Pseudovibrio sp. Tun.PSC04-5.I4: one gene and its partners. The protein of the gene in region 2 interacts with the protein of the main gene of each other region in a pairwise test. Links are inferred from orthologs where the notes say so. Each region holds a gene or a part of one and is shown on either strand. Other genes may lie near its edges. The genes, in order: parC, rplL, dnaE, BLS62_RS24495 and obgE.

What was found.
Region 1: the proteins of rplL (region 2) and parC interact in binary tests that used the Escherichia coli proteins (3 or more experiments, as listed by UniProt). The link is inferred for Pseudovibrio sp. Tun.PSC04-5.I4 from one-to-one orthologs.
Region 3: the proteins of rplL (region 2) and dnaE interact in binary tests that used the Escherichia coli proteins (3 or more experiments, as listed by UniProt). The link is inferred for Pseudovibrio sp. Tun.PSC04-5.I4 from one-to-one orthologs.
Region 4: the proteins of rplL (region 2) and BLS62_RS24495 interact in binary tests that used the Escherichia coli proteins (3 or more experiments, as listed by UniProt). The link is inferred for Pseudovibrio sp. Tun.PSC04-5.I4 from one-to-one orthologs.
Region 5: the proteins of rplL (region 2) and obgE interact in binary tests that used the Escherichia coli proteins (3 or more experiments, as listed by UniProt). The link is inferred for Pseudovibrio sp. Tun.PSC04-5.I4 from one-to-one orthologs.

The regions. Positions count from the first base shown.
Region 1 is NZ_FNLB01000006.1:2,022,105-2,025,105, reverse strand. The notes cover bases 4-2,977. They hold parC (DNA topoisomerase IV subunit A), read right to left. Parts: upstream 2,629-2,977; coding sequence 379-2,628; downstream 4-378. Other genes in these bases: BLS62_RS14455 (hypothetical protein), read left to right, coding at 2,924-2,977; BLS62_RS14465 (hypothetical protein), read left to right, coding at 14-229. Outside these bases: more of BLS62_RS14455, read left to right, coding at 2,978-3,001. UniProt on the Escherichia coli protein: Topoisomerase IV is essential for chromosome segregation; it is the principal protein responsible for decatenating newly replicated chromosomes. It relaxes supercoiled DNA.
Region 2 is NZ_FNLB01000006.1:4,383,330-4,386,068, reverse strand. It holds rplL (50S ribosomal protein L7/L12), read right to left. Parts: upstream 1,685-2,739; coding sequence 1,316-1,684; downstream 1-1,315. Other genes in the region: rplA (50S ribosomal protein L1), read right to left, coding at 2,608-2,739; rplJ (50S ribosomal protein L10), read right to left, coding at 1,747-2,265; rpoB (DNA-directed RNA polymerase subunit beta), read right to left, coding at 1-1,113. UniProt on the Escherichia coli protein: The binding site for several of the GTPase factors involved in protein synthesis (IF-2, EF-Tu, EF-G and RF3). Is thus essential for accurate translation.
Region 3 is NZ_FNLB01000006.1:1,688,678-1,692,692, forward strand. The notes cover bases 28-4,015. They hold dnaE (DNA polymerase III subunit alpha), read right to left. Parts: upstream 3,663-4,015; coding sequence 228-3,662; downstream 28-227. Other genes in these bases: BLS62_RS12820 (hypothetical protein), read left to right, coding at 28-150. In the rest of the region: more of BLS62_RS12820, read left to right, coding at 1-27. UniProt on the Escherichia coli protein: DNA polymerase III is a complex, multichain enzyme responsible for most of the replicative synthesis in bacteria. This DNA polymerase also exhibits 3' to 5' exonuclease activity. The alpha chain is the DNA polymerase catalytic subunit.
Region 4 is NZ_FNLB01000006.1:4,149,177-4,152,062, reverse strand. Bases 9-2,867 are described here. They hold BLS62_RS24495 (oxygen-dependent tRNA uridine(34) hydroxylase TrhO), read right to left. Parts: upstream 1,918-2,867; coding sequence 1,099-1,917; downstream 9-1,098. Other genes in these bases: BLS62_RS24485 (RebB family R body protein), read right to left, coding at 2,555-2,867; BLS62_RS24490 (RebB family R body protein), read right to left, coding at 2,088-2,411; BLS62_RS24500 (SMP-30/gluconolactonase/LRE family protein), read left to right, coding at 174-1,049. Outside these bases: more of BLS62_RS24485, read right to left, coding at 2,868-2,875. UniProt on the Escherichia coli protein: Catalyzes oxygen-dependent 5-hydroxyuridine (ho5U) modification at position 34 in tRNAs, the first step in 5-carboxymethoxyuridine (cmo5U) biosynthesis.
Region 5 is NZ_FNLB01000006.1:2,651,337-2,654,210, reverse strand. The notes cover bases 18-2,864. They hold obgE (GTPase ObgE), read right to left. Parts: upstream 2,041-2,864; coding sequence 994-2,040; downstream 18-993. Other genes in these bases: BLS62_RS17600 (GNAT family N-acetyltransferase), read right to left, coding at 2,262-2,813; proB (glutamate 5-kinase), read right to left, coding at 18-994. Also shown: more of proB, read right to left, coding at 1-17. UniProt on the Escherichia coli protein: An essential GTPase which binds GTP, GDP and possibly (p)ppGpp with moderate affinity, with high nucleotide exchange rates and a fairly low GTP hydrolysis rate.

The DNA of each region.
Region 1 (3,001 bases), 2.4 Mb from region 2 along the record:
GTGGTCAGCTACGATGCTTTCAAGCACTTGGAAGCTTTTCCAGTTGGGTCAGGTTGTCGGCTGTGAGCGCGAACTTCAAATCACCCAGTTTTCCATTTGTGCAGATTTAACGTGCGGCTTTAAAGAGTTCAATTTACTGGCAACTGTTCTTGGGTTCTGGGCATCACCGCCTCCTGAGATTTTAGAGAGCTTCATGTCAGTTGAAGTGATTGGACTCTTGAAAATTTAAACCTCAGAGGCATTGCAAGCTTATCGTAAGGTTGCTGCAGATGCGCTTGCCAAGCATGGCGCTGGAGATGGACCAAAACCAGAAGTATTGGATGCGTCGGGTTAATCAAATAAACAACAGGCCCGATCAATGCCGGGCCTGTTGTTTTCTTAAATTGAATTGCCGCCAAACTTATTGGTTCTTGGGAAGCCGTTTGGTGGCAGGCGTCCTGCCTGTCCTCGGTCTCCGCGCCAATCCTGAAGCTCTTCCAGGGTGCGGGTGAATGTACGCCCGGAGCCATCTGTCCATGTGAGACCGGTTGCGCTGTCAAAGGTCTTGATGTCGGAGATACCACCATCTCTGTAGCGCTGTAAGCGCACACCACGACCACGGGTCATTTCCGCAATCTGAGTTAGCGGGAACACCATGAGTTTCCGGTTCAGGCCAATAACTGCCACGTAGTCTCCCACCACCGGAATACAAAGGACTGCTTTGGCAGGGGCTGTGACGTTGAGGATCTGTTTGCCCTTGCGGGTTGTCGCAGCCACATCTTTTTCTTCCACGATAAAGCCGCGGGCTTCATCAGAGGAGAGCAGGAGCTTTCGATCTGGCTTATGGACAAATGCGCTGATGATTTCTTGCGTCTCGTCCATATCAACCATCAAGCGGATCGGCTCGCCGTGGCCTCGTCCGCCCGGCAGCTTATCAGCGCCGATGGTGTAGAACTTGCCGCCTGTGGTGAATAGCAGGATTTTACTGGTGGTTTCCGCATGAATGGACAGATGCAGCTGGTCACCCTGTTTGAAGGTGAGGGTGGACATGTCCTGCACATGGCCTTTCAGCGTTCTGATCCAGCCTTTTTCCGAGATCACAACAGTAATCGGCTCTTTCTCGATCATAGCTTGATGGATCTCTTCCAGATTGTGTTCTTCAGCCTGACCGAAGTTTGTTCTGCGGGCACCGATTTTTGTCTCTGGCCCGTATGCTTTGCCGATCTCAGTAATTTGTTTGGAAACGCGATTCCACAGTTTCTTTTCGGAGGCGAGCAGGGCTTCCAGACCGGATTTCTCTTTGGAAAGCTTGTCGTGCTCTTTCTTGATCTCGAATTCTTCAAGCTTGCGCAAGGAGCGCAGGCGCATGTTCAAGATTGCTTCGGCCTGAACGTCAGTCAGTTCAAACGCTTTGATGAGCGATACTTTGGCATCGTCTTCTTCGCGGATGATACGGATGATTTCGTCAATGTTCAGGTAGGCAATGAGGTAGCCTTCCAGAATTTCAAGTCTGTGGTTGATCTGGTCCAGTCGGTGGTTGGAGCGGCGAACCAGAACGTCTTTCTGGTGCTCAAGCCATTCCTTAAGAACATCCTTCAGACTCATGACCTTAGGCACAACGCCTTTGGATAGGACGTTCATGTTCAGCGAGAATCTGTTTTCCAGATCCGTCAGCTTGAACAAAGATGCCATGAGGAGTTCTGGATCTACGTTCTTGTTACGTGGGGCCAAAACCACACGCACATCTTCTGCCGACTCATCGCGTACATCATCGAGCAGCGGTAGTTTGCGCGCTATCAGAAGTTCGGCGATTTTCTCGATCAGACGGGATTTTTGTACGAGATACGGAATCTCAGTGACGATGATATTGTAGGTGCCGCGCGGGCCTTCTTCCTTGTGCCATTTTGCCCGGGTGCGGAAGCTGCCGCGTCCGGTCTTGTAAGCCTCAAGGATGGACCCTTTGTCGCTGACGATTGTACCACCGGTCGGGAAATCGGGCCCTTTGACGTGCTCAAGGAGCTCTTCTATTTCCGCATCTGGATTCGTGATCAGCACTTGGCAGGCATTGCAAAGTTCATAGGCATTGTGCGGCGGGATGGAGGTTGCCATGCCCACAGCAATACCTGTGGAACCGTTTGCCAGCAGGTTCGGGAAATTGCCCGGAAGGACTATAGGTTCTGAGTCTAGTCCATCATATGTTTCCCGGAATTCGACGGCGTTCTCATTGAGGCCGTCCAAAATACGTGTGGCCACGTCGGTCATACGGGCTTCGGTGTAACGCATTGCTGCTGCACTATCGCCGTCGATGTTACCGAAGTTACCCTGACCATCAACCAAGGGGTAGCGGACCGAGAAATCCTGTGCGAGGCGGACAAGGGCGTCGTAAATAGCTCCATCACCGTGCGGGTGATATTTACCCATTACGTCACCAACAACGCGTGCACACTTTTTGAAGCCCTGATTAGGATCGAGCTTGAGAAGGCGCATACCGTATAGGATACGGCGGTGCACGGGTTTCAGGCCATCCCGGACGTCAGGGAGTGCGCGATGCATAATCGTGGTGAGCGCATAGCTGAGGTAGCGCTCTTCTAATGCTTCTTTAAGATTGATTGTTACGGGGCCATGCTGGCCAATCACTTCTTGTCCCATGGTCCTTGGTTAGCGTTCTTGGCTTGTTCAGGCAATGGCAGGGGGCATGTCTATATCCGAAATCCTCAGAAAACTGCGCTTTGTCAGGTGTATGAGGGGGTTTTACGGTGCTCAAAGGCTGCCCGAGATTTGAGCGGCGTTTTGGCCAGATCTGCTTCAACCGAAATGCGTGTGAGTGAGATCTCGTTAATTTAGCTTGAATTGTTGCCGTGTGCTTAAGTGCTCAGGATATTCTGGTCCCTATACTTCATTAGATGCAAAAAAAGGTATTCTCATGGCCGTTAGGGAGAAGATAATGCAGACTAAATTCGGTTTTCAGGTCTCCTTGTCGAAAGCTGCGACCTTGCCAATTCTTGTTGGCGTGTTGCTGCTT
Region 2 (2,739 bases):
TGCGCCTTCACGAGCATCGTTCTTATCAACAGCCAATGTATTACGAACGTAAGGACCAACGTTAACGTAATCGATATCCAGAACTGGAAGTTCGTGGTAGCCACGCTCAATAAGCTCATGAAGAAGCTTCTCAGTCAGTTCTTCACCAGCTTCAGCGTATATTTCACCGGTACGGGTATCAACGATATCTTCAGCAAGGTACTGGCCGTACAAATCAGCATCAGTGCCCTTAAGGAATTTAACACCCTTTTCGGTCAGCTCACGGATTGTGCGAGCGGTAATTTTCTTACCCGCTTCAAAAACAACTTCACCGCTCGCAGCATCGACCATGTCGGCAACTGCTTTAGTCCCCTTAAGGCGGGCACCATCGAACGGTACGGACCAGCTGTTTTCGCGATCACGTACGTAATCAATGCGGTTGTAGAAGGTGTTCAGGATCTCTTCGCTGTCAAGACCAAGCGCCATCAGCAAAGATGTCATTGGGATCTTACGACGACGATCGATACGTGCGTGAACAACATCCTTGGCGTCAAACTCGATATCGAGCCATGAACCACGGTATGGGATCACACGCGCAGCAAACAGAAGCTTACCGGAAGAGTGGGTCTTCCCTTTGTCATGATCAAAGAATACACCCGGGGAACGGTGCATCTGAGACACGATAACGCGCTCAGTACCATTGATCACAAAGGTGCCATTATCGGTCATGAACGGAATATCGCCCATGTAGACATCTTGTTCTTTGATGTCTTTAACCGATTTAGCGCCAGTATCCTCATCAACATCAAACACGATGAGACGAAGCGTAAGCTTCAGTGGCGCAGCGTACGTCATATCACGCTGGCGGCACTCGTCTACATCATACTTTGGTGCCTCAAATTCGTAATCTACGAATTCAAGAAGGGAATTGCCAGCAAAGTCCGAAATGGGGAATACGGACTTAAATACGGCCTCAAGGCCTTCGTCAACACGACCATCCTCAGGTTTACCGACCTGCAAGAATTGGTCATAAGACGCCTTCTGCACTTCGATAAGATTTGGCATAGCCGCTACATCGCGGATGGATCCGAAGTATTTACGGACCCGCTTGCGACCGTTGAACGTCTGTGTCATTGTCGCTCCTCGTATCACTCAAGGTGACGGTTCAGAAAAACGACGCCTTGCCTGTGGCAAAAAACGTAGCTTCTCAGAACCGTCCACAAAAGGTGCTGCTAAGCACCCTCCCCCGTCGGGACGTTTACCCCGGCCGGAAAACCCGCCAGGGTACGGAAAAGGTCCCGGATCACTCCGGGACCGATATCGTTAGAACTCAAAATTACTTGAGTTCTACTTTTGCGCCAGCTTCTTCAAGCTTCTTTTTCAGGTCAGCAGCTTCGTCTTTAGAAACAGCTTCTTTAACAGCCTTAGGAGCGGACTCTACGAGTTCCTTAGCTTCTTTAAGACCAAGACCGGTGATCGCACGTACTTCTTTGATCACGTTGATTTTCTTCGCGCCAGCGTCAACCAGAACAACGTCGAATTCGGTCTGTTCTTCAACAACTACAGCAGGACCTGCAGCAGCTGCAGCAGCTACAGGAGCAGCAGCAGAAACGCCCCATTTTTCTTCAAGCATTGTGGAAAGCTCAGCAGCTTCCATAACGGTCAATGCGGAGAGTTCTTCTACGATCTTTTCGAGATCAGCCATTTTTCAGTACCTTAGTTGTTCGAACCGTATTCGGTTTTGACAAAAATATGTGTGGTTCCGCCTTACGCGGCTTGGTCCTTCTCGGCGTACGCATTGAAGACGCGAGCAAGTTGCCCGGCCGGTGCGCTCGTAACCATGGCCATACGGGTCGCTGGGGTTTGAATCATACCCACCAGCTTGCCACGAAGCTCGTCCAGAGACGGCATCGCTGCTAGTGCTTTAACACCAGCTGTGTCCAGGTTAGTTGAACCAAGAGCACCACCAAGGATTACGAAATTTTCGTTAGCCTTAGCGAAGTCAGCAGCAGCCTTAGGAGCAGCAACTGGATCGTTTGAATAAACGATGACAGTTGGGCCCGTGAACAACTCGCTGATATGCTCTAGTTCAGTGCCTTGAAGGGCAAGCTTGACAAGGCGGTTTTTAGCAACCTTAACAGTACCACCAGCTTCACGAGCAGCAGCACGAAGCTGCGTCATCTGAGAAACTGAAAGGCCTGCATAGTGCGCAACAACCGCAACGCCAGTGTTTGACAACACTTCGTTGAAATCGCCGACGAACTTTTGCTTATCCGCTCTTTCCACTTGCCTTCTCCAGTTGGCAACAACTTACATTGTTGCCGGTTTGCCTTTGCCGCATCAAAATCAGGTTAAACCCAACCTCGAAAACGACGATTAGGGTCCTGTCCCCTTACGCGCCGGAGCGACGCAGCAAGGCAATTTGGTTCGAACTGTACTGACGAACAGCAATATGCTATATCAACCAATTCAGATCTTCTCCATCTATGCAGGCCTTCTCGAAAGAAAACTTAAGTTGGCAAAGCCAACACCTGCAGTCTCGGACAGGGATGCCGAAAGACCATAACAGCCTTCCAGCGTTAAAACCTCCCGCAATAAAGCGGGAGGCAACTCTTATAAGCGTGGTCTTTACTCGGTAATTGAACCAAGTTCAACCTTTACGCCCGGTCCCATCGTGGATGAAAGTGCTACGCGCTTCACGTAGATACCTTTTGCACCAGATGGCTTAGCTTTAATCACTGCGCCAACCAAAGATTTCAC
Region 3 (4,015 bases), 2.7 Mb from region 2 along the record:
AACGGAAAAATCCTCGCTGCCTCCACTTGCTTTATAATACAGAACTCAGACCTGAGTGAACTTGCAAAATCAGGCCAGAAAAACGTAGACCTAGTTGCAAAAGAACTCGGCAACTCATGCGCTGAACAGATCATCCAAAGTATATTCTGAAATAGATGGAAACGAGAAACCCCGCTAAATTTACTTCAGCGGGGTTTCAAAAGAATAATACAGCGACTCGGATCTACTTAGGACATCTGCACGTCCATAACCCCAGGAAGAGTTTTAAGAGCGCCCGACAATTGCGGGGAAAGCTGATAGTTACCCGGAAGTTTAACTTCCACCTCACGCTGACCGTTATCCAGCAGCACAACGCAGCTCACCTCTCCATCACCACCACGGCGTAATTGCCGTTGCAGGCTTTGAATTGGATCAGCCGACCCAAGGAAAATACGCAGCGTGCGATGCACTCTACCCGCGACCTTCTCCAATGGCTCAACCTGCTGAATTCGAACACTCACTTCGTCATCACGCATATCAGCTTGCACCAACAGAACAACTGACTGCCCGGGCTCAAGCAAGTCACGATACTGATTCAGGCTTTCAGAAAACAGGACAGCCTCATATTGACCAGTCGGATCAGAAATACGGACAATCCCCATTTGATTGCCTGTACGCGTCTTACGTTCTTGTTTAGCTGTTACTGTTCCGGCAAGACGACCAGCAGAGGAACCTGCTTTCACAGAACGTTCAAAATCCTTCCAGAGCTGAACGCGAAGCTTGGAAAACAGCTCACGGTATTCATCCAGAGGATGGGCGGAAAGATAAAATCCAACTGCTGCGTACTCTTTTTGCAACTGCTCTGATGGCAGCCATGGATCAGCGGGATTCAAGATCAACGGTTCAGGAGTAGCCCCTCCTCCGAAGAAATCATTCTGCCCGAGTTTCTTATTCTCTTCAGTACGCTGCGCCATCCCGATTATGCGATCCAAACCATCCATCAATTGGGCACGGTTCGAATTCAATCCATCAAAAGCCCCGGCTGCGATGAGATTTTCAATCGTACGTCTATTCAGAACCTTCGGGCTAATACGGGTCGCAAAATCCGCCAAATCTTTGAAAGGCTTATCACCACGCGCCTCAACAATATGTTCAACGGCGTGCTCACCAACACCCTTGATAGCGCCCATTGCATAAAGGATTTTGCCATCCTGCACCTCAAAATGCGCACCAGACAAATTAACAGAAGGCGGCACCACCTCAATGCCCATACGCACGGCTTCCTGACGAAAGTCACTCAACTTATCCGTATTGCCAAGATCAAGCGTCATAATACCGGCTAGGAATTCAACGGGATAATTCGATTTAAGCCAAGCTGTTTGATAGGCCACCAACGCGTAAGCAGCAGCATGTGACTTGTTGAAGCCATAGTTCGCAAACTTGGCAACAAGGTCGTAGATCATCCCGGCCTGATCTTTATTGACCTGCTGCGCAACCGCACCCTCGACAAAGCGTGCGCGCTGAATTTCCATTTCAGCGGCAATCTTTTTACCCATAGCACGGCGCAACAAATCCGCTTCACCAAGAGAGTAACCAGAAAGCACCTGTGCGATCTGCATCACCTGTTCCTGATAGACAATAATACCGTTTGTCTCAATCAGGATTGGCTTAAGGAGCGGATGAAGATAATCCGGTTCTTGCTCTCCATGCTTTACCGCATTGTAAATCGGGATATTGTCCATCGGGCCCGGACGATAAAGCGCAACCAGCGCAATAATATCTTCGAACCGATCAGGCCGCATGCCTGCAATAGCGCGGCGCATTCCCTGACTTTCAAGCTGGAACACGCCAACCGTCTCACTGGCTGCAAGCATTTTGTAGGTGGCTGGATCATCAATGGGGATTTCATCAATTTTAACAGTGATACCGCGTTTTTTGATATGCGTCACAGCAGTATCAATCACAGTCAGCGTTTTCAGGCCCAAAAAGTCAAACTTAACAAGACCAGCAGCTTCAACCCACTTCATATTGAATTGAGCAACAGGCATATCGGATCGAGGATCACGGTAGAGCGGAACAAGCTGCTCAAGCGGACGATCTCCAATCACAACACCAGCCGCGTGGGTTGATGCGTGACGATAAAGTCCCTCAAGTTTTTGCCCAATTTTCAAAAGGCGGTCAACAACCTCTTCTTGCTTGGTCGCTTCTCGCAGTCGAGGCTCTTGCTCCAACGCTTCACTCAAGGTTACTGGGTTGGCCGGATTCCCAGGAACCAGCTTACTCAACCGATCCACCTGACCATATGGCATCTGCAAAACACGCCCGACATCCCGCAACACAGCTTTCGCCTGAAGTGTTCCAAAGGTGATAATCTGCGCAACCTGCTCACGACCATACTTGCGTTGTACATACCGGATCACTTCTTCTCGCCTGTTCTGGCAAAAATCAATATCAAAATCCGGCATGGAAACACGGTCTGGATTAAGGAAACGCTCAAACAGCAACGAGAACCGCATAGGGTCCAGATCTGTAATCGTCAACGACCACGCAACGAGCGATCCCGCACCGGACCCACGACCTGGCCCAACTGGAATATCCTGCCCTTTGGCCCATTTGATGAAGTCAGCAACGATAAGGAAGTAACCGGGAAACTTCATCCGGATAATAATAGAAAGCTCGTAGTCTAGCCGATCCCAGTAGTCTTTTTCCTCAAGATCTGGCGCCAGACCATGAAGGTCCAGACGCGCACGTAAACCTTCCTTAGCCTGACGGCTCAACTCGTCCGACTCAACACGTTCCGCCTCTTCACCGTCAGCATCGGCCCCAGCAAAGCGCGGCAAAATCGGGGCACGTTTCAAGGGCCTATAATGACACCGCCGTGCGATATTGACAGAGTTCTCTAACGCCTCAGGAAGATCGGAGAACAGGTCCATCATCTGGTGACGAGACTTAAAACAATGATCTGGTGTTAATTGCCGGCGGTCAGTTTCAATGATAACCCGACCTTCAGAGATAGCGATAAGCGCATCATGTGCCTCGTAATCATCCGGATTAGGGAAGAAAGCTTCATTGGTTGCAACAATAGGAATACTCAACGAGTAGGCAAGGTTCAGGAGATCAGACTCAACATCTTCCTCACCCTTCATATTATGGCGCTGCAACTCCACGTAGAGGCGATCGCCAAAGGTATATTGCAACAACTCCAGCCGCGCTTTGGCAAGCTCAAAATCACCTTCCTGCAACAGCGAGTTGATTGGCCCGTCACTTGCTCCAGTTAAAACAATAAGACCGGCAGATTTATGCAGCACACCCGCAAGGGGAACATTTGCTTTGAGGCCCGGCTCCGTATCCAGAAACGACCTGGACACCAAATCCATCAGATTTTCATAGCCCTCCTCATTTACAGCAAGAAGAACAAGATTACTGACAGCTTCATCGCCGACCACGTCTGGCTGATCGTCAAAGTTCACGCAGACCTGGCACCCGATTATGGGTTGAAGGCCAGCCCCGAACGCTTTTTCCGAAAACTCCAGCGCACCAAAAAGGTTCCCGCTATCCGTAACTGCGATTGCAGGCTGCTCATCTTGGGAAGCCAGATCAATCAGCTTCCCGACAGGAAGAGCGCCCTCAAGCAGGGAAAAAGCGGAATGAACGCGAAGATGGACAAAGCCGGGAGAGGACATTTTGAACCTTTTAGTTCGCAGGGTGTACGCAACAGTAACACTCCATTTGAAGGAGCTAAAAGTAAAATGCAATTCTCGAACAAATCACACCACTGGTTATCCCGAGTTTCCAAACCTCTCCACGCCATTCTAGGTACAGAATTTATGGCAACATCCCAGCAAGAGCATCTCCCCACATTAGACAACTGCTAGTAAAAAGAACGATTGAACCAAAAGCGGCGGCTTCACGAAGAATGTATGTCATATCGAGCATCTCTAATTTGAACTCCATTTGTATTCGTTATGTTCCACTAATGTTCTCATTCAAACAACCCCCAATTTGGTGTGGTTGAGCGGATGGTTAATGATCTGTT
Region 4 (2,886 bases), 230 kb from region 2 along the record:
TTCTATAACAATGTAAAATTGCAGTTTGCCTATTCAGTTCATAGATGTATTCCCGAAAAGTGGTTCAGGTTTTCGGTTAAGAATACACCATAAAACATAAGGCTAAAGCAATTTGGCCGCCCCTGACAAAGGGGCAAACTGCTTTAGCCTCGCTTACGTTTTGGAGTACGACTTTGACCCCGATTATCACCTGCTTACTGGATGGCCGTTACGAGTTGGCAGAAGGCCTCGTTTGGGATGAACTCAGTAATAACCTGTTCTTCTGCGATATTCTCGGTAAGCAGATCCATGCAATGCAATGGGATAGCAAAGAAGTCGTCACATGGGACTTCCCCGAAGTGGTTGGCTCATTCGGCCTGTGTAAGGACAGGCGCCTGGTCGTGGCGATGAAGGATGAAATCATCCTCTTCGACACTACGTCAAAAGTATACGACACCATCGCCAAGATTGAACCAGATAACCCGCGCACGCGCCTGAATGATGGCAAGGTCGGACCAGACGGCGCGTTCTGGGTCGGCACCATGGACGACATCAGCCCACGCACACCAATCGCAGGCCTGTACCGCGTCGCACCTGATGGCACAGTACAGAAGTTTGCCGAGGAATTGCGCACCTCCAACGGCTTGGCATGGTCACCAGATAACAAAACCATGTACCATTCCGATACCGGCTCAGGCATGGTGTACACCTACGACTTTGATAAGGATTTCGGCACCGCCTCTAACCAGAAGCAATTTTTGCAGCTGGATAACACAGTGGGCCGTCCAGATGGCGCAACAACCGATACGGAAGGGAACTACTGGTCCGCAGGCATATCCGCAGGCAACCTCAACTGCTTTGCACCGGATGGAGAGCTGATTTTTTCAATCCCGATGCCAGTGCCACGCCCGACTGTTCCATGTTTCGCCGGTCCGCACTTAAAAACGATGGTCGTGGCCAGCCTACGCCCGCACGGCGATGAAGATCTGCTGAAAGAGTTCCCGAAATCCGGCGGCCTGTTCGCAATGGATGTGGAACACAAAGGCCTGCCAACATTCCGGTTCGGCTAAAGAAAAATACAAAAAGGGGCAGTACGTGCTGCCCCTCCTTCAACCCATTTTAGCTCTCAGAGCTTTTTAAAGGCTTATCGTCGATCTGGTATGGCGCCAGAACTGCTTTGGTTTTCTCCGGCAGGTTCCTGCCCCATCCTGCATTCAGTTTGTGATCAACTGAAACACGGTCGTCAAAAACAAAACACTCGCCCTTCCAAAGACTATTCTCTTCCGGCACTGTCTCTAGGTAATTTAAAATACCGCCTTCAAGGTGGTAGACCTCATCATAACCTTGTTCCAGCATCAGGCCTGTCGCCCGCTCACAACGAATACCGCCGGTGCAGAACATGGCAACCTTCTTCTTGGAGCGTAGCTTGTTGTCGTTCCGCTTCACCCACTCAGGAAACTCGTTGAACGTCTCCGTCTCAGGGTCAAGCGCCCCTTCAAACGTACCCAGCGCAAACTCGTAGTCATTGCGAGTGTCAATAACAACGGTCTCAGGATCCGCGATCAGGGCATTCCAGTCCTCAGGCTTAACGTAGGATCCAACAAGATCGTTCGGATCAATCTCGTTCATGCCCATATTCACAATCGCTGCTTTGAGCCGCACTTTCATGCGCTTGAACGGGCCCCGCTTCGCCCAGCTTTCTTTTGCACCAAGATCACTGAACCGAGGCTCTTTGCGCAGGTATGCAATCACATCACGCACCTGTGGCTCTTCACCGGCAATGGTCCCATTGATCCCTTCACGGGCCAGCAGGATGCTGCCATTTACACCGCGGGTTTTACAATAGGCTAGCAATGGCTCGCGCATATCTTCAAAGTCCGCGAACTCTACAAACTTATAAAGTGCGCAAACCAAAATGGGGGTAAGGGTATGTGTCATTCTTTGCCTTTTGGCCTTAATCGTAGCAGTACCTATACTCATTTCAATCAGGTCTGTCAGCAAAAGACACATCGTTAGAACCAAAAAAACCTCCCCTACCGAAGTAGGGAAGGGTAAAAGGAAACGCGCGCAAGGTCGTGTCCAGAACAGATTTACCGATGACGGCGACATTATCGTCCGGGACGGAAAGACTGCATCATAGAAAGCAAGGTCTGCAACTGGTCTGGTGTACCAGTCTGAGCAACCTTCTCTGTCGCACCAGCCGCAGCCATGGTATCCAACGCGTAAATCTGCATAACACCCTGGTTGGTCGCAGCCTGAGCCAAAATATTCTGCTGCTGGGAAGCTGCTACAGTATTCTCAAAGAGAATACCGGTAGAGTGCGCCATTGTCTGAAAAAGCGATCCCATCGCCATGGCAGGGGCTTCACCAACAACTTTCACATTGGTTTGAGTGACGGCATCGGTAATCATCGGATTAACCATATCTGGCATAATCTATATCCTTTGAAAAAGAGAGACATGGCTTCCGGTGATCTCCATAGAGACCCGTTTACAGGCAGATCTTGCTACGTCAATCAACCGGAACCCACTTAATTGTATGCAGAGAAAACACCGCCTGAGGGCGACATCAATGCTTAGCTTGGGTTGAACACCTTCATGATTGTCAGCAGTGTATTCAACTGATCCGGGGTACCGCTCTGAGCCACTTTTTCGGTAGCACCAGCACCAGCCATTGTATCCATAGAGTAAATCTGCATGACACCCTGGTTGGCTGCTGCCTGAGAAAGAATGTTCTGCTGCTGAGCGGCAGAGACATAGTTCTCAAAGAGAATACCGGTGGAATGGGCCATTGTCTGATAGACACTGCCCATTGCCATTGCAGGGGCTTCACCAACAACTTTCACGTTGGATTGAGTAACAGCATCAGTGATCATAGGGCTAACAGTAGTTGGCATGCTAAAAGTCC
Region 5 (2,874 bases), 1.7 Mb from region 2 along the record:
AGGCAATAAGGCCCCGGCCCACATCATGGCCATCAGCATTTAAAAGACGTACCGCATCCCCGCGAGTGAATGTGCCGTCAACTTTGGTCACGCCAGCAGGCAGCAAGCTCTTGCCAGCTTTAACGGCCTTTAATGCACCTGCATCCAATTGCACTGTACCATGTGGTTTCAAGTGACCGCTGATCCACGTCTTCCGAGCTCGCGAGGGAGAAGAGGGAGCAGGGAACCAAGTTGCGCGTGCGCCATTCTCAATCGCAGTCAGCGGGTTCATGGTCTTGCCGCTGGCAATAATCATGGTGGTCCCGGCAGATTGCGAGATTTTCGCCGCATCGATCTTGGTTTTCATGCCGCCAGAGGAAAACGCAGAGCCAGCAGAACCGGCCATCGCTTCAATCTCTTGTGTGACCTGTGGAACTTCCGGCAAAAAGATCGCATTGGGATCCTTTTGCGGCGCAGCAGTATAAAGGCCATCAACATCAGAGAGCAGCACCAAGAGGTCCGCACTCGCCATTGTCGCCACACGGGCGCCAAGACGGTCATTATCGCCATACCGGATTTCGGAGGTCGCAACAGTGTCGTTCTCGTTGATGATCGGTACAGCGCCCATTTTCAGCAGGGTGCCAATGGTTTCACGCGCATTGAGGTAGCGGCGACGTTCCTCTGTATCTCCAAGGGTCAGCAGGATCTGACCAGCAGTCAGACCCCGTTCGCCGAGAATTTCAGAGTAAGCCTGAGCAAGTGCAATCTGACCGACAGAAGCAGCGGCTTGCGCCTGCTCCAGCTTCAGCGGACCAGACGGCAAACCCAACACACCACGACCAAGAGCGATGGAACCAGAGGAAACAACCAGCACTTCTTTTCCGGCCTCGGAAAGAGCTTGCAGGTCATCTGCCAGAGATTCCAGCCAGTCTCGTTTCAAGCGGCCATTTTCAACCAGTAGAGCTGAGCCGATTTTGACAGTGATGCGCTTATAGTCGCTCAGGCTTCGAGCCATTAGGGACGCCATTCCTCAATCTTGTCGGTAAGAAGGGCTTTTGCCTCTTCCTGCTTGTTTTTGTCAATGGCGCGAATGACCATACGTTGAGCCGTATCGATGTTTTCACCACTGGCAGCAGAAATGACAAGTGGTGTCTGGCCACAAGCTTCTTCGAGCGCTTTAAAACGCTCTTCGCGCAGTTCGTCCGTCAAGGAGTCAGCTTTGGAAAGACACACAATTTCAGTCTTTTCACCAAGGCCATGACCGTAGGCTTCCAGCTCACCACGAATGGTGTGGTATGCATCTGCCGGGTCTTCAACACCAGAGCCATCGACAAGGTGCAGCAGAACGCGTGTCCGCTCGATATGGCCGAGGAAACGGTCTCCAAGACCCTGACCCAGAGACGCGCCACGGATAAGGCCCGGAATATCAGCCAGCACAAACCCGCGGCCATCAAGTTCACAAACACCAAGGTTCGGGTGCAAAGTCGTGAACGGGTAATCCGCAATCTTCGGACGTGCCGCTGAAACAGCGGCGAGGAAAGTGGACTTACCAGCGTTTGGTAAACCAACAAGGCCAGCATCCGCAATCAGCTTCAAGCGCAGCCAGATCCACTTCTCTTCGCCTTCAAGGCCCGGATTGGCGTGGCGTGGTGCCTGATTTTTTGAGGATTTAAAGTGCGCATTACCAAACCCGCCATTGCCGCCCTTCATCAGGAGCAGGCGTTGACCGACTCTCGTCATATCTGCAACAACGGTCTCGTTGTCTTCATCCAGAATTTCAGTTCCAACCGGAACGCGGAGCACAACATCGTCGCCTTTGGCGCCGGTTCTGTTGCGGCCCATGCCGTGCATACCAATTTTAGCTTTGAAGTGCTGCGAATAGCGGTAATCAATCAGCGTATTCAGGCCGTCAGCGCATTCAACCCATACATCACCACCGCGACCACCGTCGCCGCCGTCTGGGCCGCCTTCTGCTACATATTTCTCACGCCGGAAACTAACGCTGCCTGCGCCGCCGTCACCGGACTTTACATAGATCTTTGCCTGATCAAGGAATTTCATATTATTCTCTTTCGTCCGTCTGTGACGTTCTTTGAGAGCCGTCTTAAAGCCCTATTGCCGTGGAGCCAAGTCTACAACGACAATTCTGGCTAATTTTATTACTAGCCTGGCCAAAAAATCGCTCTGTTACGGCGCTTACAAGGCCCATAAGAACAGCCAAAAGGCCCGCAACCCGGTTGGGTCGCAAGCCTTTACTGATGCATAAGAGACGATACCAAGCTTTAAGCTGCGATGGCCTGCATTGCTTGCCAGCGGTCTTTGGTGAGTGTGACCGTTGTATAGTCCATCTCGATATCACCACGAGCCCGGTTCTTTTCCTTGGTCTCGCCAGTAACCTCAAACCCGTTCTTCTGAAGTACATTCAAAGATTTCGGGTTGATGGTGAACAGGCCGGTATTCATAGCCAAGGCACTCAGGCGGTTAAATACGTAATCGCAAACCATGTTGGTTGCTTCACTCGCATAACCCTTGCCCCATGCAGACTTCGCCAACCAATAGCCAAGATGCGGGGTGGTCGATACATTACGAATGCCGATGACACCGACCAAACCTTCGCCGTTGTCGATAACCCAGTTGATCTCTTCATTGTGTGGTGTGGTGAGGCAATGGTCAAACCACCATTCGCCATCATCCTTAGTGTAAGGGTGCGGAACCACGGTGAGCATCTTACTCACATCGAAGTCACTCAGAAATTCATTGTGAATGTCGAAATCGCTCTTACGAAAATCACGTAGTATCAACCGCTCGGAATGCAGCTCCGGAAACATCGCCATCTCTTCTTATTGTTCTTTGGGCACCTTTCGCAGTTTCGCGAAAGCGCTCCTTACATAATTC